DNA from 4 places in the Streptomyces lienomycini genome. Region 1 is predicted to be linked to each of the others. Evidence: riboswitches for the same ligand, from Rfam matches in the RefSeq annotation. Region 1 holds a riboswitch; each other region holds the start of a gene.
The links. A riboswitch is a leader RNA that binds a small molecule or an ion and turns the genes downstream of it on or off. The one in region 1 is predicted to bind cobalamin.
Positions count from the first base shown of each region.

Region 2: it holds a riboswitch for cobalamin, as region 1 does, so the genes downstream of both, BJ961_RS09580 (energy-coupling factor ABC transporter permease) here and BJ961_RS06160 (ribonucleoside-diphosphate reductase subunit alpha) in region 1, are expected to answer to the same signal.
Region 3: it holds a riboswitch for cobalamin, as region 1 does, so the genes downstream of both, BJ961_RS15625 (ABC transporter substrate-binding protein) here and BJ961_RS06160 (ribonucleoside-diphosphate reductase subunit alpha) in region 1, are expected to answer to the same signal.
Region 4: it holds a riboswitch for cobalamin, as region 1 does, so the genes downstream of both, BJ961_RS25995 (cobalamin biosynthesis protein) here and BJ961_RS06160 (ribonucleoside-diphosphate reductase subunit alpha) in region 1, are expected to answer to the same signal.

Region 1 covers NZ_CP116257.1:1,293,623-1,301,088, forward strand. The annotation lists gene BJ961_RS06140 (bifunctional albaflavenone monooxygenase/terpene synthase) at 1-116, shown strand, start outside; gene BJ961_RS06145 (GlxA family transcriptional regulator) at 120-1,088, opposite strand; gene BJ961_RS06150 (hypothetical protein) at 1,181-1,429, shown strand; gene BJ961_RS06155 (ribonucleotide-diphosphate reductase subunit beta) at 1,342-2,355, opposite strand; gene BJ961_RS06160 (ribonucleoside-diphosphate reductase subunit alpha) at 2,355-4,751, opposite strand; cobalamin riboswitch at 4,880-5,023, opposite strand; gene BJ961_RS06165 (GNAT family N-acetyltransferase) at 5,090-5,596, opposite strand; gene mctP (monocarboxylate uptake permease MctP) at 5,675-7,285, opposite strand; gene BJ961_RS06175 (DUF3311 domain-containing protein) at 7,282-7,466, opposite strand, start outside.
Region 2 covers NZ_CP116257.1:2,071,991-2,079,456, reverse strand. The annotation lists gene BJ961_RS09590 (chloride channel protein) at 1-1,209, shown strand, start outside; gene BJ961_RS09585 (potassium channel family protein) at 1,206-1,751, shown strand; cobalamin riboswitch at 1,791-1,974, shown strand; gene BJ961_RS09580 (energy-coupling factor ABC transporter permease) at 2,005-2,697, shown strand; gene BJ961_RS09575 (energy-coupling factor ABC transporter substrate-binding protein) at 2,694-3,092, shown strand; gene cbiQ (cobalt ECF transporter T component CbiQ) at 3,093-3,842, shown strand; gene BJ961_RS09565 (ATP-binding cassette domain-containing protein) at 3,839-4,708, shown strand; gene BJ961_RS09560 (MFS transporter) at 4,730-6,352, opposite strand; gene BJ961_RS09555 (TetR/AcrR family transcriptional regulator) at 6,570-7,217, opposite strand; gene BJ961_RS09550 (GNAT family N-acetyltransferase) at 7,372-7,466, opposite strand, start outside.
Region 3 covers NZ_CP116257.1:3,446,079-3,453,544, forward strand. The annotation lists gene BJ961_RS15615 (M56 family metallopeptidase) at 1-509, shown strand, start outside; gene BJ961_RS15620 (fasciclin domain-containing protein) at 830-1,489, shown strand; cobalamin riboswitch at 1,564-1,749, shown strand; gene BJ961_RS15625 (ABC transporter substrate-binding protein) at 1,813-2,889, shown strand; gene BJ961_RS15630 (FecCD family ABC transporter permease) at 2,922-3,950, shown strand; gene BJ961_RS15635 (ABC transporter ATP-binding protein) at 3,947-4,720, shown strand; gene BJ961_RS15640 (flavodoxin family protein) at 4,762-5,217, opposite strand; gene BJ961_RS15645 (ABC-F family ATP-binding cassette domain-containing protein) at 5,202-6,947, opposite strand; gene BJ961_RS15650 (ABC-F family ATP-binding cassette domain-containing protein) at 7,028-7,466, opposite strand, start outside.
Region 4 covers NZ_CP116257.1:5,689,339-5,696,804, forward strand. The annotation lists gene BJ961_RS25960 (class II aldolase/adducin family protein) at 1-631, opposite strand, end outside; gene BJ961_RS25965 (inorganic phosphate transporter) at 856-2,112, shown strand; gene BJ961_RS25970 (hypothetical protein) at 2,147-2,368, shown strand; gene BJ961_RS25975 (helix-turn-helix domain-containing protein) at 2,803-3,660, shown strand; gene BJ961_RS25980 (hypothetical protein) at 3,702-4,202, shown strand; gene BJ961_RS25985 (hypothetical protein) at 4,199-4,351, shown strand; gene BJ961_RS25990 (DUF397 domain-containing protein) at 4,474-4,713, opposite strand; cobalamin riboswitch at 4,906-5,047, shown strand; gene BJ961_RS25995 (cobalamin biosynthesis protein) at 5,154-6,119, shown strand; gene BJ961_RS26000 (cobyric acid synthase) at 6,116-7,466, shown strand, end outside.

The DNA of each region.
Region 1 (7,466 bases):
CGGCCGCGCTCGCCACCAGGTACCGCTTCGAGCAGGTGGCGGGCTCGAACGACGCCGTCCGGGTCGGCATCACCCTGCGGCCGCACGACCTGCTGGTCAGGCCGGTGGAGAGGTGACGCTCAGGCGGCGGCCTCCGGGCCTCGGAAGGCACGCCGGTAGGCGTGCGGGGTGGTGCCCAGGGCCCGGGTGAACTGGTGCCTCAGGGCCGCCGCCGTACCGAAACCGGTGCGCCAGGCGATCGTGTCCATCGTCTCGTCCGTCGCCTCCAGCAGTTGCTGGGCCAGCAGCACCCGCTGGCGCAGGATCCACCGGTAGGGGGTCGTCCCCGTCTCCTGCTGGAAGCGGCGGGCGAAGGTGCGCGGCGACATGTGCGCCCGGACGGCGAGCTGTTCGACGGTGACCTCCTCGTCGAGGTGCTGCTCCATCCAGGCCAGCACCTCGCCGACGGTGTCGCAGGAGGAGCGCGGCAGCGGCCGTTCGATGTACTGCGCCTGCCCGCCGTCCCGGTGCGGCGGCACCACCATGCGCCGGGCGATCCGGTTGGCGACCTCCGGCCCCTGCTCCTTGCGCACGATGTGGAGACAGGCGTCGATGCCCGCGGCGGTCCCGGCCGAGGTGATCACCGGGTCCTCGTCGACGTAGAGCACGTCCGGCGAGACCCGGGCCCCCGGATACTGCCGGGCCAGCTCGGCCGCGTGGTGCCAGTGCACCGCGCACCGCCGCCCGTCCAGGAGTCCGGCGGCGGCCAGCACGAAGACCCCGGAGCACACGCTCAGGACGCGTGCGCCCCGGTCCACGGCCTGCCGCAGGGCGTTAAGCAGTGCGGGCGGGTAGTCCCGGCGGACGAAGTCGCTGCCCGCCGGCACGGCGATCAGGTCGGCCTCCGCCAGCCGGTCGAGACCGTACGGCGTGCGGACGGAGAGCCCGCCGACATGGGTGCTCAGCGTCGGGCCCTCCGCCGACACCACCGCGAAGTCGTACTTCGGCAGGCCCTCGTCGGTCCGGTCGATGCCGAAGACCTCACAGACGACGCCCAGTTCGAAAGGGTGCACCCCGTCCAGCAGGACCGCGGCCACGTTCTGCAACATGCCGCCAGTGTGCCCCGGAAGTGGCAGGAAATCGAGGCCCTACGGCAGTCCTGCCACTCCCGGTAAGGAGTATCCGACGCGACAGTGGTGTCATGAACGGAAACCAGATCGAAGCCCTCGTCGGAATGCTCGCGACCTTCGGACTCCTCGTCCTCATGGTCCTCCCGTCGGTGATCGGCATCGTGCGCGACAAGCGCGTCGACCGCCGCATCAGGCAGGCCCAGGAGGACAGGGGCGAGAGGAACCGGCCGAGTCAGAAGTCCTCGTCCAGGTCGACGGTGCCCTCCACCGCCACCTGGTACGCCGAAGGACGCCGCTCGAAGAAGTTGGTCAGCTCCTGAACCCCCTGCAACTCCATGAAGGAGAAGGGGTTCTCGGAGCCGTACACCGGGGCGAAGCCGAGCCGCGTCAGACGCTGGTCGGCCACGCACTCGAGGTACTGCCGCATCGAGTCGGTGTTCATCCCCGGGAGGCCGTCGCCGCACAGGTCGCGCGCGAACTGCAGTTCGGCCTCGACGGCCTCCCTCAGCATGTCGGTGACCTCCCGCCGGAGCGCGTCGTCGAACAGCTCCGGCTCCTCCTTGCGCACGGTGTCGACGACGTCGAACGCGAAGGACATGTGCATGGTCTCGTCCCGGAACACCCAGTTGGTGCCGGTGGCCAGGCCGTGCAGCAGACCCCGGCTGCGGAACCAGTAGACGTAGGCGAAGGCGCCGTAGAAGAACAGGCCCTCGATGCACGCGGCGAAGCAGACCAGGTTGAGCAGGAAACGGCGCCGGTCGGCCTTGGTCTCCAGGCGGTCGATCGACTCCACCGAGTCCATCCACCTGAAGCAGAACTCGGCCTTCTCGCGGATCGAGGGGATGTTCTCCACGGCCGCGAAGGCGGCGGCACGGTCCTCCGGGTCGGGCAGGTAGGTGTCCAGCAGCGTCAGGTAGAACTGGACGTGGACGGCCTCCTCGAAGAGCTGGCGGGACAGGTACAGCCGCGCCTCGGGCGAGTTGATGTGCTTGTAGAGGGTCAGCACCAGGTTGTTCGCGACGATCGAGTCACCGGTGGCGAAGAAGGCCACCAGCCGCCCGATCAGGTGCTGCTCCTCGGGGCTGAGCTTCGCCAGGTCGGCGACGTCCGAGTGGAGGTCGACCTCCTCCACGTGCCACGTGTTCTTGATGGCGTCCCGGTAGCGCTCGTAGAAGTCCGGGTAGCGCATGGGACGCAGGGTCAGCTCGAAGCCCGGGTCGAGCAGGTTCTTGGTGTTCTCGGTCATTACTGGCAGGCCTCGCAGGACTCGGGGTTCTCCAGGGAGCAGGCGACCGCTTCGGGATCCGGGGCGGCCTGCTCGGGAACGGCGGCTCGGCCCGCGGCGCGGGCGATGCGGGTCGCGGGGCGCGAGCGCAGGTAGTACGTGGTCTTCAGGCCCCGCTTCCAGGCGTACGCGTACATCGAGGAGAGCTTCCCGATGGTCGGCGTCTCCAGGAACAGGTTCAGCGACTGGGCCTGGTCGAGGTACGGGGTGCGGGCGGCGGCCATGTCGATCAGGCCGCGCTGCGGGATCTCCCAGGCGGTGCGGTACAGCGCGCGGACGTCCTCGGGGATCCAGGAGAAGCCCTGCACCGAGCCGTTGGCCTCGCGCAGCGCCTCACGGGTGCGCGCGTCCCACACGCCGAGCCGCTTGAGGTCGTCCACCAGGTACGAGTTGACCTGGAGGAACTCGCCCGACAGCGTCTCGCGCTTGAACAGGTTGGACACCTGCGGCTCGACGCACTCGTACACCCCGGCGATGGAGGCGATGGTCGCGGTCGGGGCGATCGCCAGGAGCAGGGAGTTGCGCAGCCCGGTCGTGGCCATGCGTGCCCGCAGCGCGGTCCAGCGCTCCGGCCAGACGGGCTCGACGCCGTAGTGGTCCGGGTGCAGCACACCCCGGGCCGTACGGGTCTTCTCCCAGGCCGGGGCGGGGCCGCTCCGCTCGGCCAGGTCGGCGGACGTCTCGTACGCGGCCAGCATGATCCGCTCGGCGATGCGGGTCGACAGGGCCTTCGCCTCGGGCGAGTCGAAGGGCAGGCGCAGCCGGAAGAAGACGTCCTGGAGGCCCATCGCGCCGAGGCCGACCGGACGCCAGCGGGCGTTGGAGCGGCCCGCCTGCTCGGTCGGGTAGAAGTTGATGTCGACGACCCGGTCCAGGAACGTCACGGCGGTGCGGACGGTGGCGTCCAGCCGGTCCCAGTCCATGTCGCCGCTCGCGGGGTCGACGAACGCGCCGAGGTTGACCGAGCCCAGGTTGCAGACCGCCGTCTCCCCGTCGTCGGTGACCTCCAGGATCTCCGTGCAGAGGTTCGAGGAGTGGACGACGTGCCCGGGGGCCGCCGTCTGGTTCGCGGTCCGGTTGGCGGTGTCCTTGAAGGTCATCCAGCCGTTGCCGGTCTGCGCGAGGGTGCGCATCATCCGGCCGTACAGCTCCCGGGCGGGCAGCGACCTGCGGGCGAGCCCCGCCTCCTCCGCCCCGCGGTAGGCGGCGTCGAACTCCTCGCCCCACAGGTCGACCAGTTCCGGCACGTCGGAGGGGGAGAACAGCGACCAGGTCCCGTCGGCGTCCACCCGGCGCATGAACTCGTCCGGGATCCAGTGCGCGAGGTTCAGGTTGTGCGTACGGCGGGCGTCCTCGCCGGTGTTGTCCCGCAGTTCCAGGAACTCCTCGACGTCCGCGTGCCAGGTCTCCAGGTAGACCGCCGCCGCGCCCTTGCGCCGGCCGCCCTGGTTCACCGCGGCGACCGAGGCGTCCAGCGTCTTCAGGAACGGGACGATGCCGTTGGAGTGCCCGTTGGTGCCGCGGATCAGCGAACCCCGGGCGCGGACGCGGGAGTAGGCGATGCCGATGCCGCCGGCGTGCTTGGACAGGCGGGCGACCTGGTGGAGGCGGTCGTAGAGGGAGTCCAGCTCGTCCTTGGGCGAGTCCAGGAGGTAGCAGGACGACATCTGGGCGTGCCGGGTGCCGGAGTTGAAGAGGGTGGGGGAGGAGGGGAGGTAGTCCAGGCGGCTCATCAGGCCGTAGAGCGCGGCGACCTCGTCGACCGAGCGGGGGGAGTCGTCCTCGGCGAGTCCGGCGGCGACCCGCAGCAGGAAGTGCTGGGGCGTCTCGACGGCCTTGCGGGTGATCGGGTGGCGCAGCAGGTAGCGGCTGTACAGGGTGCGCAGTCCGAAGTAGCCGAAGCGGTCGTCGGCGGCCGGGTCGACCAGCGCGTCGAGCCGGTCCGCGTGCAGCCGTACGAAGGCCGCGGTGCGGTCGGCGATCAGGCCCTCGCGGTGGCCGGTGGCGACGGAGTCGGTGAAGGTCACGACGCCCTGGGAGGCGGCCTCGGCGCGGATGCCGACGGTCAGCAGCCGGGCGGCCAGCCGGGAGTAGACCGGGTCCTCGGAGATCAGCCCGGCGGCCGCCTCCGTGGCCAGCTCGCGCAGCTCCGCCTCGTCCGCGCGGGCGGACCGGCCGCGCAGCGCGGCGGCGGCCACCCGGCCGGGGTCGGCACCGGGAAGGTCGGCGGTCAGCCCGGTCAGGGTCCGCAGCAGGGCGGCACCGGGGCCGTCGGACTCCTCGGCCGCGGGCGCGGCTGTCACCGGGACGGCGGTCACCGGCGTCGCTGAAGCCGGGTCGGCTGGCGCGATGGTCACGTGGGGCACTCCCTCGCTCGGCACGGGGCCTGGCGGAGGGAGGGCAGGGGGCAGCTCACGAGCGCACGCGGCGTCGCGTCCACCGGCCCACTCCACGAGGCCCGGACGTCATGGCACCCGGACCGGGACGGCCGGGCACACTGTCGACAGGTCCTCGGACTGGACAGGCGTGCGCGCACGTGTGAAGACGTACGGATGCACGCAAGTACACCGTTGCGGGACAGTTCCGGATTCGCACCGGATTCCCCTGCGGCGACAGCGAGCACGAGCATACATCTTGTGCCGGGGGACGCGAGCACCCCCAGATGTTGTGTCCAGGCAGGGTGCCGCGCCCCGTGTCAGAGCGTCAGTTCGTAGGTGAGCAGCATGATGTCGTCCAGCTCCGGCAGGGGATTCCAGTCGCGGTCGGGCGTGCGGGCGAAGCCCAGGCGCTCGTAGAGGCGGTGGGCGGTGCGCATGGTGCGCTGGGTCGACAGCACGACGCTCCGGCAGCCATCGACGGCCCGCGCGCGGTCGACGCAGGCCCGCACGAGGGCCTCGCCCGCCCCGCGACCGCGTGCCTCGCGGTCGACGGCGAGCATGCGTATCTCGGCCTCGCCGGGGCGCGCGATGTCCGCCATGGGGCCGCCGCACGGCACGAAGGTCGCGCCGCCGAGCACCCGGCCGTCGGCCACGGCGACCAGCACCTCGGCGGCCGCGGCGCGCTTGGCCACGTCGCGCAGCTCGTCCAGGTAGGAGTCGCTCTCCCCGAAGTCGAGGAGGCCGTCGCGCAGGTAGGCCTGCGCGGTGATCTCGCCGAGGGTGTCGTACTCCTCGGCCGTTGCCCGCCGGATGACGAAGTCCATGACGCCGAGTGTGCCCGACGGGTACGACAACGGGCCGCCGGATTTCTCCGACGGCCCGTCTCGTTCGCGCGGCGGGGATCAGTGCGAGCTGCCCGCCGTGGCCGGCGGCAGCTCCACCTGGACACCGGCGTCGCCCGCGTCCGCCGTGTAGTCGCCCGGCTTGGTCTCGTCGACGCCGTCGGGCGCCTTGACCGCCCTCAGGACGAAGGTGAGGACCACCGTGACCAGGACGTTCAGCACGAACGCGGTGAGACCGATGTAGCCGATCTCGCCGATGCCGGGGATCTCGTCGGAGGAGCCGCCGAAGTGCGCCTGCGTCGGCGAGGCGACCCCGTAGGCGGCGACCGTGCCGTAGACCATGCCGACCGCCCAGCCGCCGAGCAGCGCCCAGCGGTGGAACCAGCGGGTGAACAGCCCGCCGACCAGGGCCGGGAAGGTCTGCAGGATCCAGATGCCGCCGAGCAACTGGAAGTTGATCGCGACGGTCTTGTCCATGCCCAGGACGAAGATCAGCGCGCCCACCTTCACCAGCAGCGACACCAGCTTGGAGACCTTGGTCTCCTGGGCCGGTGTGGCGTCCGGCTTGATGAAGTCCTTGTAGATGTTGCGGGTGAAGAGGTTCGCGGCCGCGATCGACATGATCGCCGCCGGGACCAGGGCGCCGATGCCGATCGCCGCGAAGGCCACGCCCGCGAACCAGTCCGGGAACATGTTCTCGAACAGCTGCGGGATCGCCAGCTGGCCGTTGTCCACCTTCACCCCGGCCGCGATCGCCATGAAGCCCAGCAGCGCGAGCAGACCCAGCATCAGCGAGTACAGCGGCAGGATCGTCGTGTTGCGGCGGATCACCTCACGGCTGCGCGAGGACAGCGTGGCGGTGATCGAGTGCGGGTACATGAAGAGCGCCAGGGCCGAGCCGAGCGCGAGGGTCGCGTACGTCCACTGGCCCCCCGCGTCCGGCACCACCCCGCCCTTGCCCGACTCGGTGAACTTGTCGCTCGCCGCCGCGAAGATGTCGTCGAAGCCGCCCAGCTTGATCGGGATGTAGATGATCGCCACCGCGATGACGATGTAGATCAGCGTGTCCTTCACGAACGCGATCAGCGCGGGCGCGCGCAGCCCCGACGAGTAGGTGTACGCCGCCAGCACGCCGAAGGCGATCAGCAGCGGCAGGTCCTTGACGAACCAGTTGGTGTCCTCGCCGCCGCCGACGCCCATCACGTCGAGGACGGCCTGGATGCCGACCAGCTGGAGCGCGATGTACGGCATGGTCGCCAGGATGCCGGTGACGGCGACCGCCAGCGACAGGCCCTTGGAGCCGAACCGGCCGCGCACGAAGTCCGAGGTCGTGACGTACCCGTGCTTGTGCGACACCGACCACAGGCGGGGCAGGAAGGTGAAGATCAGCGGGTAGACCAGGATCGTGTACGGGACCGCGAAGAAGCCGGAGGCGCCCGCCGCGTAGATCGCCGCCGGGACGGCCACGAACGTGTAAGCCGTGTACAGGTCGCCGCCCAGCAGGAACCAGGTGACCCAGGTGCCGAACGAGCGGCCGCCGAGGCCCCACTCGTCGAGGCTGTGCTCGTTCTCGGCCCGGCGCCAGCGGGCGGCCAGGAAGCCCATGGCGGTCACGAGGACGAAGAAGAGGATGAAGACGGCGAGTGCGACGCCGTTCACGCCGTCGTTCATCGCGACTCACCGCCCTTCGGAGCGGAGGGCGCGGAGGAGGCGGCGGCGGAGTGGGCGGCACGCCCGCGCTGGTCGCGCTGCCACAGCTTGTACGCGGTCACGGTCAGCAGGGTGGAGATCAGCACCCAGGCCATCTGGTACCAGTAGAAGAACGGGATGCCGATGAAGGCCGGGTCCGTCT
Region 2 (7,466 bases), 780 kb from region 1:
GTCGGCCTCCAGCACGAGCTGCAGCACTGGGTGTGGACCTCGCTGCCCGAGGCGGTCGGTTACGGCGCCCCGCCCTGGTGGTGGCCGCTGCCCGCGCTGGTGCTCGCCGGGCTGGTCCTGGCGCCGATCGTGACCCGGATGCCGGGCGGCGGCGGCCACCTCCCGGTCGACGGCCTCGGCGGTGCGCCCGTCGGCCCCCGCGCGCTGCCCGGCGCGGTACTCGCCGCGCTGGCCACGCTGCCGCTGGGCGTGGTGCTGGGCCCGGAGGCCCCGCTCATGGCCGTCGGCAGCGGGCTCGCCCTGCTGGCGGTGCGGCGGGCGGGCGCGGGCGGGGACCAGCGGGCGAGCGCGATCCTCGCCACGGCCGGGTCCACCGCCGCGATCTCCACCATCCTCGGCGGACCGGTGGCGGCCGCGGTCCTGCTGATGGAGGGGGCGGGGCTGGCCGGGGCCCGGCTGGTCGCGCTGCTGCTGCCCTGTCTGCTGGCCAGCGCCACGGGCGCCCTGGTCTTCACCGGCTTCGGACAGTGGACCGGCCTGAAGATCGGCGCGCTCGCCCTGCCCGACCTGCCGCCGGACGCCAACCCGGACGTGGGCGACTTCCTATGGGGACTGCCCACGGCGGCCCTGATCGCCGTACTGGTCGCACTGGCCCGCGCGCTGGGCCGGCGCACCGTCACCTGGACCCGGCGCCGCACGGCCGCCCGCACCGTGGTCTGCGCCACCGCGGTCGGCGTCTGCCTGGCCGCGTACGCGCTGATCACCGGCCGTTCGCCCGCCGAGGCGGCGCTGTCCGGCCAGGCCACCCTCGCCCAGCTCGCCGCCCACCCGCACGCCTGGCCCGTGGGGGCGCTGGTCGCGCTGGTCGCGTGCAAGGGGCTGGCCTGGGGCATCGCGCTGGGCAGCCTGCGCGGCGGCCCGATCTTCCCGGCCGTCCTGCTGGGCGCGGCGACGGCGACGGCCTGCTCCGGGCTGCCCGGTTTCGGCGCGACCCCGGCCCTCGCCCTCGGCATCGCCGCCGCGTCGGCGGCGGTGACGGGGCTGCCGCTGGCCAGCGCGGTCCTGGCGGTGCTGCTGATGGGGCGGGACGCCCACGACCAGATGCCGCTGATCGTCACCGCGTCGGTGGTCGCGTTCGTCGTCTCCCAGGTGGTGCGGCGGACGGATCCGGCGGCGGACGGGGCCGCGTCGCCGGGGGCGCGGCGGTGAGGGGACGCCGGGCCGGACGGCCCCGCGCCGACCGGCATGCCGTCCTGCCCTGGCTCGTGCGCGGCCTGATCGCGGTGGCGGTGGTCGCCGCCTACTTCCTGCTCCCCCTCGACCAACTGGGCCCGCAGCGCCCCGTGCTGAGCTGGGTGCTGTTCGCCGCGCTGCTGACGGGCGTGGCCGTGCTGCTGCTCCGGCAGATCCGCCACGTGCTCCTCGACCGGCCGGACAGCCGGCCCGGGGTGGTCATCTCGCTGCTGATCGTCCTGTCCGTGCACGTCTTCGCGGCCACCTACTACGCCCTGGCCAAGCAGCCCGGCGAGTTCAGCGGGCTGCGGACCCGGGTCGACGCGCTGTACTTCACCGTGGTCACGCTCGCCACGGTCGGCTACGGGGACATCACCCCGCGGGGGCAGGCCGCCAGGATCGTGGCCGTGCTGCAGATCACGTACAGCTTCGTCTTCCTGACGGCCGCCGCCACGGCGCTGACCACCAGGATGCGCGACATGGTGGTCCGGGGCACCGACCGTGGCCGCTCCCGCTGACCGCGGTGGGGCCCGCTTGTGCCCGCCCCCGTGCGCGCACTACTGTCGCCACGCCTTGGTGAACGGGAAACCGGTGTGATGCCGGTGCGGCCCTCGCCACTGTGAATCGGGAAGTCCGGCTCCGGCCCTCAGGGGCAGCCACTGGGTCCTTGCGACCCGGGAAGGCGGAGCACGGGCGGTGGTACCCGTAAGCCAGGAGACCGGCCAAGGCGCGTCGTCCATCCACGAGGTGCTGGAGAGGGTCTGCTGAGCCATGCACATAGCCGAGGGCTTTCTGCCACCGGCGCACGCGATCGCCTGGGGTGTCGCGTCCGCGCCGTTCGTCGTCCACGGAGTACGGTCACTCACCCGTGAGGTCAGGGAGCACCCGGAGAGCACGCTGCTCCTCGGCGCCTCCGGGGCCTTCACGTTCGTCCTGTCCGCCCTGAAACTGCCGTCCGTCACCGGGAGTTGCTCGCACCCGACCGGCACCGGTCTGGGCGCCATCCTCTTCCGGCCGCCGATCATGGCGGTTCTGGGCACCATCACCCTGCTCTTCCAGGCGCTGCTGCTCGCACACGGCGGGCTGACCACGCTGGGCGCCAACGTCTTCTCGATGGCGATCGTCGGCCCCTGGGCGGGGTACGGCGTCTACCGGCTGCTGCGCCGCTACGAGGTGCCGCTGATGGTCACCGTGTTCTTCGGCGCGTTCGTCGCCGACCTGTCCACCTACTGCGTCACCAGCGTGCAGCTGGCGCTGGCGTTCCCGGACCCGGGCAGCGGGTTCCTGGGCGCGCTCGGCAAGTTCGGGTCGATCTTCGCCGTCACGCAGATCCCGCTCGCGGTCAGCGAGGGCCTGCTGACGGTGGTGGTGATGCGGCTGCTCGTGCAGTCGAGCAAGGGCGAACTGACGCGGTTGGGCGTCCTGTTGGCCAAGGCCGGCGAGCGCGGGGCGGTGGCCCGGTGAAGCGCGGTACGAAGATCAACGCCCTGCTGCTGCTCGTCGTGGTCGCGCTGGCGGTGCTGCCGCTGGTGCTGGGGCTCGGCGACCACAAGGAGGAGCCGTTCGCCGGTGCCGACGCCGAGGCGGAGACCGCGATCACGGAGATCGAACCGGACTACGAGCCGTGGTTCTCGCCGCTGTACGAACCGCCGTCCGGGGAGGTCGAGTCGGCGCTGTTCGCGCTGCAGGCGGCGCTCGGCGCGGGCGTGCTGGCGTACTACTTCGGCCTGCGCCGGGGCCGCCGGCAGGGCGAGCGGCGGGCGGTGACGGGGGCGGCTCTGGCCGATGCGGGGGCGGACACGGCGCCCACCCGGGCAGTGGCGGGGGCAGTGCCGGGGGACGCCCCCGAAGGGGACTGAGTGCTGCCGATCGACGCGGCGGCGCACGGCAGTCGGTGGCGCCGCCGCCATCCCGTGGACAAGGCGGTGCTCGGTCTCGGCCTGACCGTGCTGGCGATCTCGCTGCCGCCCTGGCCGGGCGCGGCGCTGGTGCTGGTGGCGGCGCTCGCGGTACTGCTCGGCCCGGCGGGCGTGCCCGGGCGCCGGCTGTGGCGGGCCTACCGGGTGCCGCTGGGGTTCTGTGTGACGGGGGCGTTGCCCCTGCTGGTGCGGGTCGGGGGCCCCGACGGGTTTCTGGGGGCGGCGGAGGGCGGCCCGCTGCGCGCGGCCGAGCTGCTGCTGCGCACCTCGGCGGCCTCGCTGGGCGTGCTGCTGTTCGCGTTCACCACGCCGATGTCGGATCTGCTGCCCCGCCTGGCGAGGGCGGGGGTGCCGGCGCCGGTCGTGGACGTGGCGCTGGTGACGTACCGGATGAGTTTCCTGCTGCTGGACTCCGTGCACCGGATCCGTCAGGCGCAGGCCGCGCGGCTCGGGCACACCACCCGGGCGGCCACCTGGCGTTCGCTCGGCGGGCTCGGCGCCACCGCCTTCGTGCGGGCCTTCGACCGGGCGGCGCGGCTCCAGTCGGGGCTCGCCGGGCGCGGTTACGACGGCACCCTGCGCGTCCTGGTGCCCGAGGCCCGGGTCTCGGTGCCGTTCACGGCGGCGAGCGTCGCGCTGCTGGTGGCGCTGGCCGCCCTCACCCTCGTACTGGAAGGACCGCTGTCGTGAGCGAGACGGAGCGGGCGGCGGACGGGACCGCCGGGACGGACGGGGCGGCGCTGGTCGCCCTGCGGGGCGTGTCCTTCGGGTACGAGGAGGGCCCGGACGTGCTGGTGGGGCTGGACTTCGCGGTGCGGGAGGGGCGCGCGCTGGCGCTGCTCGGCCGCAACGGCAGCGGCAAGACGACGCTGATGCGGCTGCTCAGCGGCGGACTGAGGCCGCGCGCGGGGACGTTGACGCTCGCCGGGGAGCCGGTGGTGTACGACCGCGGGGGGCTGACCCGGTTGCGGACCACGGTGCAGTTGGTGGTGCAGGACCCGGACGACCAGCTCTTCGCGGCCTCGGTGGGCCAGGACGTGTCCTTCGGGCCGCTCAACCTGGGCCTGTCCGACGCGGAGGTACGCTCCCGGGTCGGCGAGGCCCTCGCCGCGCTGGACATCGCGGAGCTGGCCGACCGGCCCACCCACCTGCTGTCGTACGGGCAGCGCAAGCGGACGGCGATCGCCGGGGCCGTGGCGATGCGGCCCCGGGTGCTGATCCTCGACGAGCCGACCGCGGGACTGGATCCGGACGGTCAGGAGCGGCTGCTCGCCACCCTCGGCCGGCTGCGCGCGGGCGGCACCACCGTGGTGATGGCCACCCACGACGTCGACCTGGCCCTGCGCTGGTCCGACGACGCCGCCCTGCTCACCCCGGACGGCGTGCGCACGGGTCCGGCCGCCCCGACGCTGGCCCGCACCGACCTGCTGCGGCAGGCCGGGCTGCGGCTGCCCTGGGGCATCGCGGCGGCCGGACTGCTGCGGGCCCGGGGGCTGTTGGCGGACTCGGCGACGGGCCCGCGTACGGCGGAGGAGCTGGCCGCGCTGGCGGAGTGACAGAGCCGCCGGGGCCGGGGTTCAGCCCCGGGAGCGGCTCAGTTCGGCGTCCTGCTCCTGCGCCGGGCTCTCCGCCGCGGTCTCCTCGGCGGCCCGGCGGGCCCCGCGGCCCGGCAAAACGGCGAGGACGATCAGCGTTCCGGCGGCCATGATGACGCCGCCGACGAGGCTGGTCGTCGAGACGCCGTGGGCGAAGGCCCGGTTGACGGCGTCGGCGAGGGCCTGCGCCTGCTCCGGTCCGGCGGCCGGGTTGGTGGCGAGCCGCTCGGCGACGGCCAGTCCGCCGCCGACCGAGTCCTGGGCGGTGTCCAGGGCGGCGGCCGGAAGCCGGTCGCCCACCAGGCCGGACAGCTCGTCCCGGTAGGAGGTACCGAGGAGGGACCCGAGGACGGCGATGCCCAGCGAGCCGCCGAGTTCCAGCGCGGTGTCGTTGGCACCGCCGCCGACGCCGAGTTCGCTCTCCGGGAAGGAGCCCATGATGGTGTCGGTGGCCGGGGAGACGCTGAGTCCGATGGCGAGACCGAGGAGCAGCATCGGGGCGAGGAAGTCGCCGTAGGTGGAGCCCTGGTCGATGAGGACCAGCAGGAAGACCCCGACGGTGCCGATGGCCATGCCGGAGCCGACCATGGCCCGCACACCGAGCCTCGGGGTCAGTCGCCCGGTGACCGCGGCGCCGACGAACACGGCCCCGGCCAGCGGCAGCAGCCGTACGCCGGTCTCCAGCGCGCCGTAGCCGAGCACGAACTGCAGGAACTGCGTGGCGTAGTAGATGGCGCCGTAGGTGCCGAAGAAGAAGAACAGCACCGCCAGCATCGAGCCGCTGAAGGGGCGGAGCAGGAACCGGCGCACGTCCAGCATGGGGTGCGGGTGACGCAGCTCCCAGGCGACGAAGCCCACCAGCGCGACCGCCGCGACGACGGCCGCGGCGACGGGGCCGGCGCCCCAGCCGAAGTGCGGTCCCTCGATGGTCGCGTAGACGAGGCTGCCGACGGAGACGATGGAGAGCAGACCGCCGACGTAGTCGATGCGGCCCGTGCCGACCGCCCTGGACGGCGGTACGAGGATCAGCGCGCCGATGACGGCGACGACCGCGATGGGGACGTTGACCAGGAAGGTCGAGCCCCAGGCGTGGTCCTCCAGGAGCCATCCGGCGACCAGCGGCCCGACCGCGATGGCGAGCCCGGAGGTGGCGGTCCAGGCCGTGATGGCGCGGGCCCGCTCGCCCTTGGGGAAGACCGCGACCAGCAGGGACAGCGTGGCCGGCATGACGACCGCGGCGCCGACGCCCATGATCGCCCGGGCCGCGACGACCAGCCCCGTCTCGTGCACGAGGCTGCCCATGACCGAACCGCCCGCGAAGATCACGAGACCGGTGACCAGGGCGCCGCGGCGGCTGTACTTGTCGCCGATCGCGCCGAGCACCAGCATCAGCGCGGCGTACGGCACGGTGTAGCCGTCGATGACCCACTGCAGGTCGCTGCTGCTGAGCCCCAGGTCGGCCGTCATGTCCGGGGCGGCCACGATGAGGGACGTGTTGGCCATGACGACGATCAGCAGGCTCAGGCAGAGGACGAGGAGAGCCCACCAGCGCCGGGCGTAGGGCCCGGGCATCTTCTCGACGGGTGTGGTGGCCAGTAGGGGCATCGGGGCTCCCGGGAAACGAGCTGGGGCGACTTAATTGCCCATGGGTGTGCAGACACGGGCAGCGTAGTTTGTTGCACACGGGCGTGCAAATACGACGATGCCGTGTGTCTGCCGTGTGTCGTGGTCCGGCGCGCGGCAGACCGCTCGGAGGGGGCGCGGGACCTACTCGGACCGGAGAGGGGCGCGGGGCCTGCTCGGTCCGCAGGGGGCGCGGGGTCTACTCGGCCGGGACGGGCTTCGCGGGCACCGTGGGGCCCACGCCCTCGACCACGGTGCGGGCCCGCCGCTGCGGTACGCCGGCGGCGATGAGCGTGGCGACGGCGGCCCGGGTGCCGTCGTCCTCCAGGACGCCGGCGTTGACCTGCTCCAGCAGGGCGACGATCATCGCCTCGAGTCCGGCGCTCAGCGCGGCGGGCGGCAGGTGGGCGGGGAAGGCCCCGTCCCGCTGGCCGCGCTCCAGGATGGCGGTGACCTCGGCGCGGGCCGGGGCCAGGATCTCGGCCACACGCTCCACGCCCAGATCGTGCCGGGCCAGCGCCAGCAGCATGCGGTAGCGGTCGCCCACGGGCCACATCAGCAGCGTGAAGTGCGCGAGCGCCCGGTCGGCCGGTTCGGTCGCCTCCGCCGCGTCGGCCATCGCGCCCCGCAGCACCTCGGACGCCTCCTCGGCGAGGGCTTCCAGCAGCGCCGCGCGCCCCGGGAAGTGGCCGAAGAGGGTACGCCGGACGACACCGGCGGCCCGGGCCAGCTCCTCCAGGGTGGTGTCCGGGTTGCGCCCCAGCTCCCGGCGGGCCGTGGCCAGGATGCGCGCCCGGTTGGACCGCGCGTTGCGCCGCTGCGGCTCACGGGCGGCGGGCTTGGTCACGGGAACCTCGGGGCGGGACGATGCGGGGAGGAGGGGGACGGGACACGGACGTGGATCGTCCATTCTGTCACGGGGGCGCTGTGAGCAGGACGACGAGGCCCGGCACCGTGCGCCCCGGGTGAGGGCGCACGGTGCCGGTCGGTACGGAGGCCCGCTATCCGTGCCGGAGGTCGAGTTGGTACTCGAACGCCGTGTGGATCGGCACGTAGCCGAGCGCGTCGTTGACGCGGCGCATGTACGGATTGTTGT
Region 3 (7,466 bases), 2.2 Mb from region 1:
GGCGCCGGGACCGCGTGGTGGTGAGCACGGCCCTGCTCGACTGCCTCGAACCCGGTGAACGGCGGGCGCTGTTCGCCCACGAGCGCGCCCACCTCGCGGCCCGGCACCACCGGTTCCTGCTCGCCGTCCGGCTCGCCGCCCTGGCCAACCCCTTCCTGCGCCCCCTGCGGACGGCCGTGGCCTACACGGCGGAGCGGTGGGCGGACGAGGCGGCGGCACGGGCGGTCGGCGACCGCCGGTCGGTGGCGACGGCGATCGGCAAGGCCGCCCTCGTCTCCCGCGGCACCCCCGTCGCCACCCTCGCCGGACTCGCGGCGCCGGGCCCGGTGCCGCGCCGGGTGGCGGCCCTGCTCGGCCCCGCTCCCGCGGCCCGCACCTGGCCCCCGGTGTTCACCTCGGTGGGCCTGGCGGCGTGGGCCGCGGCCGCAGGAACCGCCGTCTCGGCGATGTCGTCCGCGAACGCCGCCGTCACGATGTTCCTCATCCTGCGGACCGCGACACACCTCTGAGCGCCCGTCACCCCGTCGCCGGTCGTCCCGGATTCCACAGTTCCCTTCGGAAAACCGCAGGTCACAGAGGTGCCCCCGAAATTTCTTCACTCGATCGGGTGGGCGACCAATCCGGACCCGAGCCGGCTTCGGATTACCCGTGTGAGCGAAGAACCGAGACCACGCCGACAGCGAACCGGCGGCTGACCCCGCAACCGGGTCGGCCGGCCTTCACGTAACGGCGCCGCGTACTCGGCGGACCGCCGCACACCACCGCAGCTCTGCACCACGACACCGCTTCAACGCAGCCCTCAAGCTGCCCGTTTTCAGGGAGATTCTCCATGAACGCCCGCATCCGCCGCTCCGCCGTCGCCGTCGTCGCGGCCGCCGTCCTGCCCCTGTCCCTGGCCGCCTGCTCCGACGACGGCGACAGCGGCTCCTCGGACTCCGCCCAGGCCGCCTCCTCGGCGCCCGCGGCGAACGACGACAAGTCGGCCGACACCTCCGGCGGCATGGCGGACTCCGACGAGCCGTTCGGCCCGGCCTGTTCCACGGTGCCGAAGGAGGGCGCCGGTTCGTTCGACGGGATGGCCAAGGACCCGGTCGCCACGGCCGCCTCGAACAACCCGGCCCTGTCCACGCTCGTCTCCGCGGTCAAGAAGGCCGGACTGGTCGACACGCTCAACAACGCCGAGAACATCACGGTCTTCGCGCCGACCAACGACGCCTTCGCCAAGATCCCGAAGGCCGACCTGGACAAGGTCCTCAACGACAAGGCGATGCTCACCGACATCCTGACCTACCACGTCGTGGGCCAGAAGCTCGCCCCCAAGGACCTGGAGAACGGCTCCTTCGACACCCTGCAGAAGTCGAAGCTGACCACCTCGGGCTCGGACGAGTCCTACAAGGTCAACGACTCCGCCGGCGTGGTCTGCGGCAACGTGAAGACCGCCAACGCCAACGTCTACATCATCGACACGGTCCTCATGCCGAAGAGCTGACACGCGGGCGGGCGGACACGTGGGCCGGGGACAGGTCGGGCAGAGGCCCGCCCCCGGCCCACGCGCCGACCCTGTGGTAGCTTGCGCAAGCCAGTCGAACCCACCTGGTGGGTCAGGGAATCCGGTGCGAATCCGGAACTGACGCGCAGCGGTGAGGGGGACGGGCGGAACACGGGCCACTGGCCGGCGTACGCCGGCCGGGAAGGCGTTCCGTCCGGTCGAACCCGAGTCCGAAGACCTGCTGGCACCCGTGCCGCGTGCGGCGCGGGCCGCACCGTACGAACGGGCTTCGCGTACGAGCCCTCGACGCCAGAGGATCTTCCGTGCCCGCAGCGCGCCCCGGCGGTCTCCGCCGCCTCCTCCGCCCCCACCGCGCCGTCCGCGCCCCCGCCCTGCTGCTGTCCGCCGCCCTGCTGGCCTCCGGCTGCGGCGCCGGCGCGAGCACCGACGCCCCGGCCGCCCCGGCCGACGCCGCCGGTCGGCCACGCACCGTCAGTGACTGCGGGCACCAGGTGCGGGTCGCCGCGCCGCCCCGGCGGGCGGTCTCCCTCAACCAGGGCAGCACGGAGATCCTGCTCTCGCTCGGCCTCGCCGACCGCATGGCGGGCACCGCCACCTGGACCGACCCGGTCATGAAGGGACTGGAGAAGGCGAACGCGGGCGTCCCCCGGCTCGCCGACGACATGCCGTCCTTCGAGACGGTCCTGGACGCGGAACCCGACCTCGTCACCGCCTCCTTCGCCTCCACCCTCGGCACCGGCGGCGTGGCCACCCGCGAACAGTTCACCGAACTCGGCGTACCGGCCTACCTGTCCCCGTCCGACTGCGCCGGCAAGGACAACAGCGGCGACGGCGACGGCGTCCGGGCCGAGCCCCTCACCATGGACACCGTCTACGGCGAAGTCCGCGACCTGGCCCGCCTCTTCGGCGTCGAACAGCGCGGCGAGAAGCTCGTCGCCGACCTGAGGTCAAGGGTCGACAAGGCGACATCCGGCATCGACGCCTCCGGCGTCACCCTCATGTACTGGTTCGCCAACTCCACCTCGCCCTACCTGGCGGGCTGCTGCGGTGCCCCGGGCATCATCACCCGCGCGGTCGGCGCCGAGAACGCCATGGACGACACCCACGAGGAGTGGCCGCAGACCGGCTGGGAGACCGTCGCCGACCGGAACCCAGACGTCCTGGTCCTCGGCGACCTCACCCGCAGGTCCCAGACCGCCGAGACGGCGGCGAAGAAGATCGAGTTCCTGGAGTCCAACCCCGTGACCAGGAACCTGACCGCCGTACGCGAGAAGCGCTACGTGCTGCTCAGCGGGCAGGCCATGAACCCCACCATCCGTACCGTCGAGGGTGTGGAGCGGGTGGCGGCCGCGCTGCGCGCGTACGGGCTCACCAAGTGACCTCCGCGGGCCGGGCGGCCCCCGGTTCCGGCATACGCGCATCCCGCCGCCCCCACCTCGTGTGGGCGGCGGCCGGGATCGTCGCCCTGTGCGCCTCCCTGGCCGTCGCCGTCACCCTCGGCCCCGCCGACATCGGCGTCGGCGACGTGTGGTCCGTGATCGCCGCCCACCTCGGCGCCGGCACCCCCGCCGCGGACGTGTCGCCGATCCGCGACGGCATCGTCTGGGACCTGCGGCTGCCCCGCACCCTCCTCGCGGCCGTGTGCGGTGCCGGGCTCGCGGTGTGCGGGGCCGTGCTCCAGTCCCTGCTGCGCAACCCGCTCGCGGACCCCTTCGTCCTCGGCGTCTCCTCCGGTGCCTCGACCGGCGCCGTCCTGGTCGTCGTGCTCGGCGTCGGCGGCGGCGCGCTGTCGGTCCCCGGCGGGGCGTTCATCGGCGCGGTCTGCTCCTTCGCGCTGGTGATGCTGCTCAGCCACAGTCTCGGCGGCACCACGGACCGGGTGGTGCTCGCGGGCGTCGCGGCGATGCAGCTGTTCTCCGCGCTCACCTCGTTCGTGGTCATGACCGCCGCCGACGCCGAGACCACCCGCGGCGTGCTGTTCTGGCTGCTCGGCTCGCTCGGCGGCGCGGGCTGGAGCGACGTGTGGACCACCGCCGCGGTCCTCGTGCTGGTCCTCGCCGTGTGCCTCGGGTACGCCAGGACCCTGGACGCCTTCGCCTTCGGCCGGGACGCGGCGGCCACGCTCGGCGTCCAGGTGGCCCGTACCCGGCTGGTCCTGCTGTGCGCCACCGCCCTGCTCACCGCCGTCCTGGTCGCCTCGGCCGGTGCGATCGGCTTCGTCGGCCTGGTGCTGCCGCACGCGGTTCGGGCCCTCACCGGTCCCGGGCACGCCCGGCTGCTGCCGGTGTGCGCACTCGCCGGGGCGGTGTTCCTGGTGTGGGTCGACACCCTGGCCCGTACCGTCCTCGAACCGCAGGAGGTCCCGGTGGGCGTGGTGACCTCGCTGATCGGTGTCCCGGCCTTCGTCCTCGTCCTGTACCGCACCCGGAGGGCACGGTGACACTGAGCGCCGAGCGGGTCTCCCGCTCCGCCGGCGGGCGGCTCATCCTGGACGGCGTCGACCTGAGCCCCCGTACCGGCGCCATGACGGGCCTGCTCGGACCCAACGGCTCCGGCAAGTCCACCCTGCTGCGGCTGCTCGCCGGCGTGCTCGCCCCGGCCTCGGGCGTCGTCACCCTCGACGGACGCCCCCTGGACCGGGTGGGCCGCCGGGACGTCGCCCGGCGCGTGGCCGTGGTCGAGCAGCAGACGGACACCCAGGTGGAACTGACCGTCCGCGACGTCGTCCGGCTGGGCCGCATCCCGCACCGCCGCGCCTGGGCACCGGCGTCGGCGGCCGACGAGGAGGCGGTGACGGACGCCCTGGAGCGCACCGCCCTGGCCGGTCGGGCCGACCGGCTGTGGCACACGCTCTCCGGGGGCGAACGCCAGCGCGTCCAGATCGCCCGCGCCCTCGCCCAGGAGCCGCGCGAACTCCTGCTCGACGAACCGACCAACCACCTCGACATCCAGCACCAGCTCGACGTACTGGCCCTCGTCGCCGCCCTGCCCGTCACCAGCGTGGTCGCCCTGCACGACCTCAACCTGGCGGCGATGTACTGCGACCACCTCGTCGTCCTCTCGGAGGGCCGGGTCGTGGCCCGCGGCGCACCGGCGGACGTCCTGACGGCGCACCTGGTGGCGAAGGTCTACCGGGTACACGCCGAGATCACCCGCACCGCCCCGGCCGACCGCCCCCACGTGCGCTTCCTGGGCACCCTGCCGGGCTAGGGGCCGCGCGTCGGCCGAGGACGCGGCACCCCGGGAGGAGGTCAGTCGTCCGTCAGGCCGGCGGCGAGCGCGGCCCCCAGCTCCCAGCAGGCATCCAGGTCGGCCCTGCCCGGTTCACCGGCCACGGTCACCGCGGGCGCCGCACGCTGCCAGCCGAGACCGGTCGTGACGGACTCGATGCCGCGTACCGCGCCCGTGGTGTCGCTGCCCCCGTGCACGTAGTAGCCGAAGGGGCGGCCACGGGTGTCGTCCAGGCACGGGTAGTAGACCTGGTCGAAGAAGTGCTTGAGCGCTCCGGACATGTACCCCAGATTGGCCGGGGTGCCCAGCAGGTAGCCGTCGGCCTCCAGCACGTCGACGGCCGTGGCCGCCAGCGCCGCCCGCCGGACCACCCGCACCCCCTCGATCTCGGGCGCGGTCGCCCCGGACACGACGGACTCCAGCATCGCCCGGCAGTTCGGCGACGGCGTGTGATGCACGATCAGCAAAGTGGCCACACCGCGAAGCCTGCCGCCCGGCCCCGCGCGTCGCAACAGGCGCCCCGGGCACGACCGCCCCCGTACGGGCCGTCACCGGCCGGCCCCTCGCCCCGGCCCGCGGGTCCCGTCCCGCCGGCGAGCCGGACCTCCCGCCCTTCCCAACGGCCGCGCAGCCACCGGTCGTGGCTGGCGACGACGACGGCGCCGGGCCCGCCGCCGAGCGCGTCCTCCAGTTCGTCGCAGAGCCGCGGGGAGAGGTGGTTGGTCGGCTCGTCGAGCAGCAGCAACTGGGGCGGGCACGCCACCAGCAGGGCGAGGGCGAGACGGCGGCGCTGCCCGGCCGACAGGTGGCCCACCCGCCGGTCGAGGTCCGCGTCGTGCAGCAGCCCCAGGGAGCGTAGCGGCACCGCGTCCGCCCGCCGCGCCCCGAGCACCGCGTCGTAGGTCTCCCGCACGGTCCGCTCCGGCCGCTCGAAGACCGTGTCCTGCGCGAGCAGCCCCACCGTCAGTCCCGGCCGGCGCCGCATCTCGCCCCCGGGCGCGAGGTGCCCGGCGAGCACGGCCAGCAGGGTCGACTTCCCGGTGCCGTTGCCGCCGGTGACCAGGAGGCGTTCGGTCGCCGACACCTCCAGCCCGTCCAGCGCGAGCCGGCCCGGAACCCGCGTGTCGCGCAGGGACACCAGCGGCTCCTCGCCCGGCTCGGCCGGGGCGGCCGGCACCGTGCCCGCGAACCGCAGGGGCCGCGGCGGCTCGGCCACCTGGCCGCGTTCCAGTTCCTCCAGCCTGCGAGTGGCGTTGCGCACCCGTCGGGAGATCTGGTGCTGCACCCGGCCCGCGCGACGGCCGTAGCCCATCTTCTCGTTGTCGCGCATCCCCCGGTCCGGGGCGACGCGGTGCGCGGTGACCCCGGCCGACCGGCGCAGCGCCGCCAGTTCCTCCTGCTCCTCGGCCCAGCGCCGCTCCCAGCGTTCCCGTTCGGCGTGCTGGGCGGCCAGGTAGGAGCTGTAACCGCCACCGTGCCGGACGGGGCCGTCCACCGCCGGATCCAGGTCGATCAGGTCGGTGCAGACGGCGTCGAGGAACGCCCGGTCGTGGCCGGCCACCACGACGACGCCGGGCAGCCCGCGCACCTGCTCCTCGACGAACGCGACGGCGTCGTCGTCGAGGTGGTTGGTCGGCTCGTCGAGCAGCAGCGCGGACGGCCTGCGCACCAGCAGCGCGGCCAGCGCCAGCCGGCCGCGCTGCCCGCCCGACAGGGAGCCGAGGGGACGGTCGTGCGCGACGGCGCCGAGACCGAGTCCGCCGAGCACGAGGGCCGCGCGCCGGTCGGCGTCCCAGGCCTCCCGCTCCCGGGCCTGTTCGAGCCGGGCGCCGTACGTGTCGAGCAGCGTCGCGTAGCCGGGGGCGTCCTCGGCGGTCACGGCGAGCCGCTCGGTCAGGGCCGCGAGTTCGGCGAGGTCCGCGCGGGCCTCCCGCAGGGCGTCGTCGAGCACGTCGGCGATCGTGGCCCCGGCCTCGTACGGCATCTCCTGGTGCAGGAAACCGAGGTCGGGCGGGCGGACGACGCTGCCGGAGTCCGGCTCGTCGGCGCCGGCCAGCAGACGCAGCAGGGTCGACTTGCCGACACCGTTCTCCCCGATCAGGCCGATGCGGTGGCCGGGGGAGGCGGTCAGGGAGACACCGTCGAGGACGCGCCGGGCGCCGAGGGTGTGCACGAGGTCGTGGGCGAGCAGAGCGGGGTGAGACATGGGAGTCCGTTCAGCGTGGTCGGTGGACGGCCCGCGGGGCACTGCGCCTCGGACGCGGGCCGGGTCGGCACGCCGGCGGCTCACACCTCGGGCGCCCCCGTCTCCGTCAGCTCCCCGCCGGCCAGCCGCAGCCAGCGGCCGACGCCGATCCCGCGCAGGAACCTCCGGTCGTGACTGACGACGACGAAGGCCCCCCGGTAGGAGTTCAGGGCGCTCTCCAACTGGCCCACGCCGACCAGGTCGAGGTTGTTCGTCGGCTCGTCCAGGAGCAGCAGGTGCGGGGCGGGTTCCGCGCACAGGACGCAGGCCAGCGTGGCCCGAAGCCGCTCGCCGCCGGAGAGCAGGCCGACCGGCAGGTGGGCGCGGGCGCCCCGGAAGAGGAAGCGGGCGAGGAGGTTCATCCGCTCGGCCTCCGGCCGGTCCGGGGCGTAGGCGGCGAAGTTCTCGGCGACGGTGCGCTCGTCGTCCAGCAGGTCCAACCGCTGGGAGAGGTACGCGACGCGTCCGTCGGCCCGCCTG
Region 4 (7,466 bases), 4.4 Mb from region 1:
CCAGCTGGGCCGGGCTCAGCAGCGACGGCGTCCGGCCCGGCACCGAGGAGGCCGTCAACCAGAGCCGGCACATCCACTCGAGCTGGGCGGTGCGGTCGTAGGCCTGGTCGAGGGAGGTGCCGTAGGTGATCGTGCCGTGGTTGCGGAGCAGGCAGCCGGTGCGGTCGGCGAGGGCGTCGAGCATGGAGCGGGCGAGTTCGTCGGTGCCGTAGGCCGCGTACGGGGCGACGCGGACGGGGCCGCCGAGCGCGGCGGTCATGTAGTGGACCGGCGGGAGTTCGGGGACGAGCAGGGAGACGGCCGTCGCGTGCACGGCGTGGGTGTGGACGACGGCCCGGGCGTCGGCGTCGGCGCGGTACACGGCCAGGTGCATGGGCAGTTCGCTGGTGGGGACCAGCGTGCCGAGCACCTGCCGTCCGTCCAGGTCGACGCCGGTCGCGTCGTCCGGGGTCAGCCGGTCGTAGGGCACACCCGACGGGGTGACCAGGACCGTGTCGCCGACGCGTACCGAGACGTTGCCCGAGGTGCCGACCACGAGCCCGTCGGCCACCGTGCGCCGGGCCGTCGCGACGAGTTCCGCCCAGGCCCGCTCCCGGACCCCGTTCGCCCGTCCGTCCCGCGAATACGTCACAGTCACCGTCTCCTCCCGGGCGCCCGGGCGCCCCGCACGTCCCGTCGCCGAACGGGCTCGCGGTGATCCTGCCAGGGACGTCTCCGGAGAGCAGCGGAGCGGGCACGCAGAGGGAGGCGCCGGCACCGCTTGCGGTCACCGTGACGCCCTGTCCAGTTCATCTTCCGTTCACCCTGGTTACCTACGTTCGTCGCGCCAACGACCTCGAACGATTGCCTGGGTAAATGGAAAGCTTCTCGCTGATCCTCGCGATTGTGGTGGTAACCGCACTCGCGTTTGATTTCACGAACGGTTTCCACGACACCGCGAACGCGATGGCGACGACCATTTCGACCGGTGCGCTCAAGCCCAAGGTGGCGGTGGCGATGTCCGCCGTCCTCAACCTTGTAGGCGCCTTCCTCTCGGTGGAGGTCGCCAACACGATCTCCAAGGGTCTCGTCGACGAGACCGGCATCCGTCCCGAGGTCATCTTCGCCGCCCTGGTCGGCGCGATCCTCTGGAACCTGCTGACCTGGCTGGTCGGACTCCCCTCCAGTTCCTCGCACGCCCTGATGGGCGGTCTGATCGGCGCCGCCGTCGCCTCGGCCGGCCTCGGCGCGGTCAACGGCGACGTGCTCGTCACCAAGGTGCTCCTCCCCGCGATCGCCGCCCCGATCGTGGCCGGTGTCGCGGCGATGCTCGCGTCCCGGATGACGTACTCGCTGGGCCGCAAGGCCGACGGCCAGGCCGCCAGGAAGGGCTACCGCGCGGGGCAGATCGCCTCCGCCGGTCTGGTCTCGCTGGCCCACGGCACCAACGACGCCCAGAAGACCATGGGCATCATCACCCTCGCCCTGATCGCGGGCGGCGCGCTCGCCCCCGACTCCGACCCGCCGGTGTGGGTCATCCTGGGCGCGGGCCTGGCCATCGCGCTCGGCACCTACCTGGGCGGCTGGCGCATCATCCGCACCATGGGCAAGGGGCTGACCGACCTCCAGCCGCAGCAGGGCTTCGCCGCCCAGACCAGTGCCGCGACGGTCATCCTGGCCTCCTCCCACCTCGGCTTCTCCCTGTCCACCACGCACTCGGTCTCCGGCGCGGTGATGGGCGCGGGCCTCGGCCGCAAGGGCGGCGTGGTCCGCTGGTCCACGGCCACCCGGATGTTCGTCGCCTGGGGCCTGACGCTGCCGGCCGCGGCCCTGGTCGCCGCGCTCGCCGAGTGGGTCTGCCGCGCGGGCGACTGGGGCACGGCCCTGGTCGCGGTGTTCCTGGTCGCCTCCAGCTTCGCGATCTGGCGGATCTCCCGCCGCGAGGTCGTCGACCACACCAACGTCATCGACGCGGAGGAGCCCGGGTCCGCCGAGCCCGCCGGTGTGGTCACCACGGCGATGGCCGCCGTGTCGCCGCCTCCGGCGGGCGTGACCGAGGACCTGGCGGTCACCGTCCCGGCCCCGGCCCCCACCGCCGATCCCAAGGCCCCGTCGGCCGCCACCACCGTCTGAACCCGCGTCCCGGGTACGAAGGAAGCGAACCTCCATGAGCATCGACTGGGCAGCCCTCGGCTCCGTCTTCGGCGTCAGCCTCGTGGTCACGGTGGCCCTGGTGGGCCTGTTCACCCTCGGCATCGTCGGCCTCTCCCGCCAGGAACGGGCGGCCGCCCAGGGCGGCTCCGCGACCCTCGCGGTCACCGGCGCGTACGCGTGCTTCGCGGCCTGCACGGCGGCGGTGGCGTACGGGATCTATCTGATCGTCGCCTGACCCCGCCGCACCTCTCGTCCGCCCCGCCCGTGCCCGGTTCCCACCGGGCACGGGCGGGGCGGTTCTCTTCCCTCGTGCCACGCCGACGGCGGGCGCACCTCACGGCTCCGGCAACCCCTGCGGAGGGAATTCCACCGCCCACCGCATGCGGCACCCTCCGCTTGTGAATTTTCGCCGACTTCCAGGAATCGCTGGAGAACTCACTGCTGCCGTTCTGTCACACGAGCAACTTTCCCCTCAGCGATCACATCCCTTTCGATGTGTTTCGAGCGGTTTCCTCACCATTCAGGCTAGCAAGGCGACCTCGCCCAAAAGACACATGTCATACTGACCAACGCTGGTCGCACGTGTCGAACTAACCTATCCTCAACGAGAGTTATTCATTCGACGGTGGCGACCCGACCAGTCAACGACGACATGTGGCAGGGAGCACCATGGCCAGGGACATCGATCCGAGCCTGAACCGACGAAGGCTGCGAATCGAGCTGCGCAAAGCCCGCGATCAGGCCGGTCTGACCCAACGGGATGCCGTGCAGCAGCTGGAATGGTCACTTTCCAAACTGATCCGGATCGAGAAGGGCACGGTCAGCCTCAGCGTCACCGACCTGAGGGCTCTGCTCCAGCTGTACGGGGTGGCCGACCCCGCTCAGGTCGAGGAGCTGGAGGAGGCCGCCCGCGGCTCGAAGGGAGTGTCGTGGTGGGTGCAGTACAGCGAGGTCGTGACGCCCCCGTACGCCCTGTACCTGGGCTACGAGGGCTCTGCGGACACGATCCGCATGTACAACCCGGTGGTGCTGCCCGGTCTGGTGCAGACGGAGGACTACGCCACGGCGCTGATGTCCACGCTGACGGAAGAAGCACGGGTGCGCCCACAGGTGGACCTGCGCATCACTCGTCAGGAGCGGTTCTTCGACAGCGACGACGGCCCGGAGATCGACATCGTCCTGGACGAGGCCGCCCTGCGGCGCCAGATCGGGGGCCCGGCGGTGATGCGGCGGCAGCTGGACCATCTCCAGTCGCTGACGGAACACCCCAGGCTCACCGTCCGCGTCCTGCCGTTCTCCGCCGGCGCTCACTTCAGCGTCTCGACGTCCTTCATCCTGCTCGAGTTCAAGGACGACGACGATCTGCTGTACCTCGAAGGCCCGGGCGGCGGTCTGTCCAGCCGTGACGACCTCGGACTCACCGCCCGCTACCAGGAGTGCTTCGAGGACATCAGCGACAGGGCGTACGACGGCGCTCGGGTGATCGAGTTGCTCGACAAGGTCAGGGAGAGCCTGGCCGACAGCTGAATCCGGGCTGGGACGGCCCGGCACGAGACGGGGGAGGCCCCATGACGGTCTTCGGAGTACGAGCGTGGTGGCAGCGGTGGCGCGCGCCGGTCCGCACCGGCCCCGCCACCGACCCGCCGGGGGGATCCGGCGACACGGAGCAGGGGCCTCCTCCGGTCGACGACTGCGCGCTCAAGGCGTACGCCATGCAGCGCCGCGAGTGGGCCGAGGCGCTCATCGACGTGGAGAACGCCCGGGTGGCCGGAGAGATCCGGCTGATTTCCGCCCGTCTCCTGCTGGGCACGGCGTGCGGGAGCATCCTGCTGTTCAGCATCGCCCTCGCCACGCGGGTCGCGCCCAGCCTTCCGCACGGCTCCGCGTCCCCCCTCACCACTGCCGCCATCGGCGCTTTCGGCGCGGCCCTCCTCGCCGCCCTGGGTGCCGGAATCGGCAGGGCGCTGCGCGGCCGGGCCGCGTCGGCGCCCGCCCAGCCCGTCAGTGGTGGCGCCGCCGAGGCTCCACGGCCGTCAGAGCGCGGTTCAGAACGCGGAGGCGGTCCGTGACAGGAGTGAGCCCCCACCACAGCCCCGCGCCCACGGCCACCGCCGCGGTCACCACCAGCCACACCATGCCCCGGGCGGCACCGCCCGGGGCCAGGAACGCGACCAGCGCGCCCAGCCCGACGGCGAGGACCCCCACCACCGAGCAGTAGAGCGCCAACGGCGCCGCCCCGGTCATCCGGTCTCCACGCGTACCGGGCCACCCCGGGCGCGCGGAAGCGGTCCCTTTGATTCGGTCTGCCATGCGTGTACCTCCCGTCCCCCCGCGCGGCGGTCAGACACCGCGCGAATCCGGGTCCACAAGCCCCGCCAGAAAACCACACCACGACGCGTGACGAAAGGCGAGCACAGCGTGTCGACGTTGCTTCGAGTCACGTACCAGTACGCGTCCGCCCCCGACGGCCATCTCGACGCATGCCTCACCCCCGTCGGTGGAATAGCTGCTCTTGAACCACGCGTGCCCTGACCGTTCGCTTTCGATCGCACCCACCTCCTCCGGCCCACCGGCCGTCACGCGGCCTCGGCACCATCACTCGCCGCCCCACCGCTGTCCCCCGCCCGCGTACACGCGCTTCCGTCCCCTCCAGTCTTCCCAGCCTGCCCACCGGGGAAGAGCCCAGAAAGCGTCGATGTCGTGGACCTGGCGAGCTTTCGACGGTGTGGGCCTCAGCACACCCGGCGCCGCAGGTCAACGCCAGGTTGACGGGTGTTCGCGGGCCGTGGTGGACTTCCGGGGCCATCTACGGCGGCAGGAGAGGAAGCCCGGTGCGAATCCGGCGCGGTCCCGCCACTGTGACCGGGGGTCAGGATTCCCGGGAGCCAGGAACTCTCGCCGCCGTGCTCTTCGAACCAGGGCGCGGACACCCTGAGTGAGGACATATCGCCATGCGCGGCTGCCGTTCCAGGCTCATCAGCGACACGCTTCGACTCTCCCTTCCCACGGCCGGTTGAGCCGTGCGTGCCGGACGCGTCTTCGCGTACGGCGCCGCCGCCGGTCTTCTCGGTGACCTCCTCCTCGGCGATCCACGCCGCGGACACCCGGTCGCCGCGTTCGGCCGTGCCGCGGGTGCCGTGGAACAGGTGCTGTGGCGGGACCACCGGGGGTGGGGCGCGCTGCACACCGTCGTGTGCGCCGGTGGCGCCGCCGCGCTCGGCTCGGCCGCCGCGCGGGCCGTACGCCGCTCTCCCGCCGTCTCCGTCGTACTGACGGGCGCGGCCACCTGGGCGGTGGTCGGCGGCACGTCGCTCGCCCGGGAGGCCGGTGCGATCGGGCGGGCCCTGGAGGCGGGGGACGTCGAGGCGGCGCGGGCGCGGCTGCCGCACCTGTGCGGGCGGGACCCGCAGGCGCTGGACGCCGACGGGATCGCCCGGGCCGTCGTGGAGTCCGTCGCCGAGAACACCTCGGACGCGGTCGTGGGCGCCCTGGTGTGGGGCGCCGTGGCCGGAGTCCCGGGACTGCTCGGTTTCCGGGCCGTGAACACGCTGGACGCCATGGTCGGCCACAAGTCCGCCAGGTACCGCCGCTACGGCTGGGCCTCGGCCCGCCTGGACGACCTCGCGGGCTGGCCGGGCGCCCGTCTGACCGCCGTACTGACCACCGCGGCCGGTGGCGATCCGCGGGGCGCCGTACGCGCCTGGCGTGCGGACGCCGGGCGGCATCCGAGCCCCAACGCCGGGCCCGTGGAGGCGTCGTTCGCGGGCGCGCTCGGCGTGCGGCTCGGCGGGACGCTCTCCTACGGCGGGCGGGTGGAGCACCGGCCCGTCCTCAACGGGGCGGCGGGACGCGCCGTCCGGGCCGGTTCCGGCGACATCGACCGGGCCGTGCGCCTCTCGCGGCGCGTGGGCTGGCTGGCGCTGGGCGTGTGCGCGGGCGCGCGGCTGCTCGCGCACGGCATCGCCGGGAAGGGACGTACGTCGTGAACGGTGGCCTGCTCGTCGCCGGTACCACCTCCGACGCGGGCAAGAGCGTCGTCACCGCCGGGATCTGCCGCTGGCTGGTGCGCCAGGGCGTCAAGGTCGCGCCCTTCAAGGCGCAGAACATGTCGCTGAACTCCTTCGTGACCCGCGAGGGTGCCGAGATCGGCCGGGCCCAGGCCATGCAGGCCCAGGCGTGCCGGGTGGAGCCGACCGCGCACATGAACCCGGTGCTGCTCAAGCCCGGCGGGGAGCGCAGCAGCCAGGTCGTGCTGCTCGGCAGGCCGGTCGGCGAGATGAGCGCCCGCGGCTACCACGGCGGGCGCCAGGAGCGGCTGCTCGGCACGGTGCTCGACTCGCTCGCCGCACTGCGCGGCACGTACGACGCGGTGATCTGCGAGGGGGCGGGCAGCCCGGCCGAGATCAACCTGCGCCGCACCGACATCGTCAACATGGGGATCGCCCGGGGCGCCGGACTCCCCGTCCTGGTCGTCGGCGACATCGACCGCGGGGGCGTCTTCGCCTCCTTCTTCGGCACGGTGGCGCTGCTGGCGCCCGAGGACCAGGCACTGGTCGCCGGGTTCCTGGTGAACAAGTTCCGGGGTGATGTCTCGCTCCTGGAGCCCGGGTTGGAGATGCTGCACGGTCTCACCGGGCGGCGGACGTACGGCGTACTGCCCTTCCGGCACGGGCTCGGCATCGACGAGGAGGACGGGCTGCGGGTCTCCCTGCGCGGGACGGTGCGGGAGTCGGTCGTCGCGCCGCCGGTCGGCGAGGACGTGCTGCGGGTCGCCGTCTGCGCGGTCCCGCTCATGTCCAACTTCACGGACGTGGACGCGCTGGCCGCCGAACCCGGTGTCGTGGTGCGGTTCGTGGACCGTCCGGAGGAACTGGCCGACGCCGACCTGGTGATCGTGCCGGGGACGCGCGGGACGGTACGGGCCCTGGAGTGGCTGCGGGAGCGGGGGCTCGCGGACGCCATCGCGCGCAGGGTGGCCGAGCGGCGGCCCGTGCTCGGCATCTGCGGCGGCTTCCAGGTCCTCGGCGAGCACATCGAGGACGAGGTCGAGTCCCGCGCCGGGCACGTGGACGGCCTCGGACTGCTGCCCGTGCGGGTGCGGTTCGCCCGCGAGAAGACCCTCACCCGGCCGGTGGGCGAGGCCCTCGGCGAGCGCGTCGAGGGGTACGAGATCCACCACGGGGTGGCCGAGGTGACCGGCGGCACACCCTTCCTGGACGGCTGCCGGGTCGGCCAGACCTGGGGCACGCACTGGCACGGCTCGCTGGAGTCGGACGGCTTCCGGCGGGCGTTCCTGCGCGAGGTGGCCGCCGCCGCGGGCCGCCGCTTCGTGC